DNA from 2 places in the Paenibacillus sp. FSL P4-0176 genome. Region 2 is predicted to be linked to the other one. Evidence: riboswitches for the same ligand, from Rfam matches in the RefSeq annotation. Region 2 holds a riboswitch; the other holds the start of a gene.

Region 1 (3,137 bases), 2.3 Mb from region 2:
TAATCTATCATGTCAACACTGAAAATAATAACAATAAAGCCCGAATCAGACGTCCATGTCGATTCGGGCCTTACCTTTAACTGTTGCTAATAGTTTGGTTCATTAATACGGAAGCATACTACAAATTACAGCTTGGAAGGCCAGTTGCCATACCATGCATAACCGCCTCTTCTTTCTTTATCAATATCACTTAATTTGTATTTAACTACCCCGTCACGACCAATAAAGATTGGTTTATCCGTTCCGATCTCATAGAAGCGTGCCCAAATTGGTGCAGCTTTGGAATCAGCGATAATTTTACTATCTCCATTAGCTCTTTCATACTTGTAACCCGTAATTTTCACTTTGTTAAACCAAGCCTCCGCTCCTTTAATGGATGCGGTAATTTTAGCGTTAGCAGGTCTGGTTTTCAGAAATTTAACAATCGTTACACTCTCTCCAGCTGTCAGCGATGGCACTTCGTAGATTCTTGCGCTCGCTGGTTTAAGAGAGCTGGAATCATGTTGTTGTCCCCATGCTGTCAGCTTACCACCTGAAACGACCTGTGTATTCAGAATCGCCTCCACACCTTTGGCAACTGAATTTTTACTGCGGTTAGCAAGTGTACTGTCGATAAATGAGAAATCACCTTTGCGTGCCGCTACTTCATCCAGCATGATCATTACATTAATCATGGCATCATCATTGTAAGTGATGTGCTTGTGGTATCCGGAGCTTTGGTAAACTTGTGGCCACCCGCCGTTTGAATACTGCATGTTGATCAAAAAGTTAATTCCTTTGATTGCAGCTGTGGAGTAACGCGGATCATTCGTCTTTTTAAATTCCTTCGCCAATCTTCTAATTTCTGAGTATGTAGCCTTGTTGTCTATCGTGGACTTTGCCCACTCTCCACTTGTCTGTTTATAATCTTTTCTCCAACCTCCATCCGGCAGCTGGTTCTTCAAAATATCAGAAATACTCGCTGTAGTACCCGACGCATCTGCAGCAGATACCGTCCCTACAGGGAGAACTGCCATTCCAACTGCTGAGAACACCATCGTACATGCCAGGACAAAAGTAATTATTTTCTTCGCTTTCAAATGTAACACTCTCCTATGTTCGTTTTTATAAATCTTCCACTTCTACTTTACCTATGATACGCGTCTCTAAACCTCCTTTATTTGTATTTATCGCATAATAAAATCAATTTTAATCCAATATGTGGATTGGATAATCAGATAATATGCAAAAAATCGATTTTTGTCAATATATGCAACTTAATGAATATAATCTCTCTAATTCTACATAACGGAATAGTTCTTTTAACTCATGACAAACCTATCTATTTATCCAAATTCGTCTTACACGAATCAATAATGACGTTTTTGTCATGAATGATACCCAAACTCGATCCCTTTTTTCATATAAAAACCTTAATTCCGCTAACATTGAGGTATTAAGAAAGGGTTTAAATGGGTTTGACAATTACGCATTTATGCAATATAGTTTCAAATAGTTACAAAAACTTAATTATTCATTGCCGAGTTTCATGTTTGAAAACGGGGGAACCAATTTGGGTGAATTATTCTTATACATAGGAAATATAGGGAACCTTCTACCGAACCCTTAGCTAACTCCGTAGACATCGAAGGGAGAACATTGATTTTGAAAAAACTGATTATCTCCATTTTTGGAGCAGCTGTATTATTTACATCCGGGGCAACAAGCACAGAGGCAAGCAGTATCAACTCCGTAGTGAACAACATGACAGGTATTCCTTACAAATGGGGTGGCACAACTGTAGCCGGCTTCGACTGTTCTGGTTTTATGAGATATCTTTTCAACAAATACAGCATTGAATTACCACGTACTTCGCAGCAGCAAGCCAAAGCAGGTACTCCCGTATCCAAGAGCAATGTTCGGACAGGTGATCTGGTGTTCTTTAATACAACAGGCAAAGGCATTTCACATACAGGTGTATATATCGGCGGCGGACAATTCGCTCATGCCTCCAGCAGTAAAGGTGTAAGCATCACGAAGTTATCGAATCCATACTTCAATGATCGTTATGTAACAGCACGTCGGGTAACTGGACAGTTTATGTATGATAAAATGTTAGGTAAAATGTGATTCACATACAAAAAGGCATCGGTTATTAACCGGATGCCTTTTTTGCACTTAAAAATGTATGTTGCATTGCTTACTAATGCAGAGCCTTCTGCACTCGCATCGCACCCTGAGACAGGGCATGTCCTCCACCAACAGCTCCAGCCACGGCTACGGTCTCCATAATCTCCTGATCTGTTGCGCCCTTAGCACGGGCTTCTTCTACATGGTAGAAGGTACATACCTCATTGTTGGCGAATAATCCAATGCCAAGCGCAATTAGCTGTTTTGTCTTCGCATCAATCACACCAGGTTGGAAACATTCTCCGGTAAACTCATGATACGACTTCACCACACCTGGCAGCACATCGCTTAATGCTCCAATCTGATCCTTGTAGGCATGAACTTTATCATTCATCAATGTCATGGCTTGTAGCACACCCTCTCGGCTATAGTTACAGATCTTCCTCACTGTACCTATCTTCTCTCCCGAGTGAGCCAATTATGCCAAGAAATCATGGTAATTCCAAACATTTAAAGCTCATGGCCCTGCCATAATTATCAGCTGTTACTCACTAAGTGGACTCTGGCGCGGCTCGCTGAACAGCTGATAGCTGTAACCTCGGTCCAGCTTAACGACACGTCGATTCTGACGACGGATAAGTACCTGCTCGCCATCCCAGGCAACCACAATGCCCTTCACGTCGTTCGATTCCAGCTCGTCCCGTACGACTCTAACTTTCTCACCTGACAGACGCAGGGCGTCCAATTCTGTATCACTAATCATCTTCATGGCTCCTATATTTCAAATTTATTTACAAAAAGAGACCTAAATGAAAAGTCATTTAGGTCTCACGTGACTGTATTGGACTGTCATGTCATTCGAAATTATGTCCCGACTGAAAGTTACCGCTGCGCGTGCTCTTTGCTGTCGTTCTTCTCGAACCAAAAATCAAGCACTTTGGCGGACATCACACGTTCTTCAAGGTACTCCACTTGATGCGGTGTAAATTGTTCTTTCCAAGAGAAGGACAACTCTTCGCACAAGCCTA
Region 2 (3,137 bases):
CGTTCCTGTTCGCATTGCTTTTGAAGACGGGCATATCCTCACCAAGCAATGGAATGGCAAAGAAGATCGCATCACGTATAAATTAACTCACACATCCCCCGTATCCTGGGCCATGACCGATCCCCTGTACTCGATCGTGTTGGAGAACCGCCATATGAACAATTTCCTGAAATCCGGACTGGATGAGCAGACGAAGTCCCGCTGGAGCATGAGTGTAACCAAACTAATAGAAGCCATATTCGGAGGTCTGTCATGGTGAGGTGGAAACGGTGAAAGCGAAAATACGTGAAGGCTGGTTTCTCGTCCGTCAGCATATGTTCATTGCCGCACTCTTATTTCTCTATCAACTCATTTGGGGATATTTCTTCTATCGAATGGTACAATCGGCCGTCATCCCACTGCTCCTTCGCTATCCAGATGCTGATGCCGGTGATCTGAGTACACTTTTGTTCAAAATGGAAAGTCAACTTAACCTGTCTACCCATCCGGAGGTTCATCGTTATCTATGGATTCTCGGGGGCATGCTGCTGATTCGCATGTTGATCAGCCCCCTCATTCAGGCAGGACTGCTCTACTCACTTCAGCACTTTAATTCTACAGAAGAGCGCATCCCCTTTGTCCGCGGAATCAAAAATCTGTGGAAACCGATGCTGCTGCTCCACACCATACGTACATTATTGATACTTCTGCCCGCCTACTGGCTCATACCGAAGCTCTACTCGATTCTCATGGACGGATTTCATTCCCTTCAATTACTTTTGCCTGGCATACCTTATGTTGCTGCCTGGATTGTATATGGTTGGATCATCCACCATGTCATACTCTATATGCAGTTCGGTGTTTCGGCACCAGAAGGAGAAGGCGGGGCTCACGGTACCCTCAAAGCACTCTGGATTGCACTGCGTCATCTCATCGCTGTAATCGGCATTGCATTACTGCTGGGCGGAGTACACCTGCTCGTCTTTGGGGCATTCACTACAGCCTCATGGTTATTAACGGGACTGACCGGACTTATACTACAACAGACGTATCCACTTGCCAGATGTCTATTGAGTCTGTGGAAAATATGCAGCCATTTCCGATTATGGCAGTCCAAAATATCCAAAGGTGAGAGCAGATAGTTTAAAAATTGTTACCATCACATGTTAAACTCATGGCCTAATATGTACTTATAAATAGGCAAACCTCAACCTTTCCCCGTCAAAGGTCGAGGTTTTTTTTGCTAAATTTGTTGCTAAACGTTGCCAAAGCCGTACTCCTCTGTTACAATAATCGCAGTGAGTTTTTAGTAACAACTTTGTAATCTTTACATTCATATTTGTAACTACTTAAAATTAAATCGTCATTTCTTGATTTCGCAGGTGCATAACTAGCATAGCCAAATTCCTGGCACCTGGGAAGCGGGGGAACCAGTTATGGGTGAATTGATCTTGCTACAGAGGGATCATAGGGGACCTTCAACCGAATCCTTAAGCTAACCTCGCAGGCATTGGAAGGGGAATATCTCTTGTTCAAGAAGAAATTAACCGCAGCTGTACTTAGCATCACATTCGCTTTATCGCTTGGTGCAGGTAGCGCATTCGCAGATTCAAAGATGGACACAGTAATTGATTCAGCAATGGGAACTACATACAAAAGTGGGGGAACAACGCTTAACGGCTTTGACTGCTCCGGATTTACCCGGTATGTATTCGACAAGTTGGGTATTGATTTGGCACGCCAATCCAGTTCCCAATTCGACATGGGCGATTCCGTATCCCGCATGGAAATGAGAGCTGGCGATCTGGTGTTCTTTAATACAACAGGTAAAGGCGTATCTCATGTAGGAATCTTTGTAGGGGATGGAAAGTTCGCACACTCCTCTTCTTCCAAAGGCGTTACGATCAGTGCATTGAGTGAAAACTATTGGGCCAATCGTTATGTTGGCGCAAAACGGATTATGAGCACGGACGCATATGAATCACTGGCCCTTGACTAGGGACAAGCTGAGCAACATGATGCTGTAACCATTAAACATACTGGAACGAAGCAAGAAGCATAACAGAACCGCCCGGTACATTCTCCGCAGGAATGTATCCGGCGGTTTTTTTGTGCTTCAATCCTTATTCATGTTGCAAGTTATACTCGGGGCATATTCTGCGACATCAACAGGTTCATTTTGCGTTCGTTCGTCCGTGCCCTTATGATGTTTTTACCCATCCCGTTATAATATAAACGAAATTACCGGAACTTTTGTTTCATTTTTTTTCTTGGGAAGGAAGACTTGCTAAATGAACATCACTTTTGTAGAGTGGACAAAGAGTTCTGTTTCAAGGAAAGGAGCATGCAGGTGTATGAAGGAAACCCCTGTGACGTTTCACGTTGTACCCATGCGAGAAGAACATGCGGAGCTTATCTGCAGTTGGCAGTATGATCCGCCTTACAATATCTACAGCTGGCTCCCCTGGGAGCAGATGAAAGCTCTGGAAGTGGAATTCGGAGATGCACAGCTGCGGCAGGAGCAATATGCAATCGTCCTGGATCAGAACGATCGTATATGTGGGTTTGCTCAATACTTCCCACTTCAAGGGGTAACCCGGATTGGCCTTGGCATGCATCCAGAGCTGTGTGGTCAGGGTCAAGGGACAGCTTTTGTCACTGCCATTGTACAGGAAGCCATTCGCCGAAATCCCACGAATGAGATTGATCTGGAAGTACTCACTTGGAATGCTCGTGCCATTCAAGTCTATCTGAAGAGTGGATTTGTCACCCATGATACATACGAACGGCAGACCCCAACCGGCTTGAAGCCCTTTCACTGTATGGTTTATGAAGGGCCTCGCGGTTAGAATCCATTGCAAAACAACTAAATTTGCCCCTTGTTATGTGATTAGTTCAAAAAATTCCCACAAAATGCTATGATGTCAGTACAGGTTCCGTTATAATGATATGGATAGTTTCAGGTTAGATGATCTTTCATTCTGGAGGGGACATAAGGGATGCACAAATGGATCATGAGCGGAGTATTTTTTGCAGCATGCGCTTTAGCTATTGTTTTAATGTTTACGCTTCCAGGGAAAGAAGAAGTGGCTGAAGAAGCCAAGCCAACCATGCCGGAAGTAACATTGGATGCCGGACAGGCTGAAGCACTGGTCAAA

Evidence for each region. A riboswitch is a leader RNA that binds a small molecule or an ion and turns the genes downstream of it on or off. The one in region 2 is predicted to bind cyclic di-AMP.
Region 1: it holds a riboswitch for cyclic di-AMP, as region 2 does, so the genes downstream of both, MKY95_RS11355 (C40 family peptidase) here and MKY95_RS00530 (C40 family peptidase) in region 2, are expected to answer to the same signal.

What each region holds. Positions count from the first base shown of each region.
Region 1 is NZ_CP150242.1:2,435,262-2,438,398, reverse strand. It holds gene pelA (pectate lyase) at 126-1,088, opposite strand; cyclic di-AMP (ydaO/yuaA leader) riboswitch at 1,508-1,639, shown strand; gene MKY95_RS11355 (C40 family peptidase) at 1,645-2,109, shown strand; gene MKY95_RS11350 (carboxymuconolactone decarboxylase family protein) at 2,183-2,512, opposite strand; gene MKY95_RS11345 (hypothetical protein) at 2,654-2,872, opposite strand; gene MKY95_RS11340 (hypothetical protein) at 2,992-3,137, opposite strand, start outside.
Region 2 is NZ_CP150242.1:108,626-111,762, reverse strand. It holds gene MKY95_RS00540 (M1 family metallopeptidase) at 1-259, shown strand, start outside; gene MKY95_RS00535 (hypothetical protein) at 270-1,121, shown strand; cyclic di-AMP (ydaO/yuaA leader) riboswitch at 1,367-1,504, shown strand; gene MKY95_RS00530 (C40 family peptidase) at 1,544-1,978, shown strand; gene MKY95_RS00525 (GNAT family protein) at 2,334-2,828, shown strand; gene MKY95_RS00520 (cytochrome c) at 2,979-3,137, shown strand, end outside.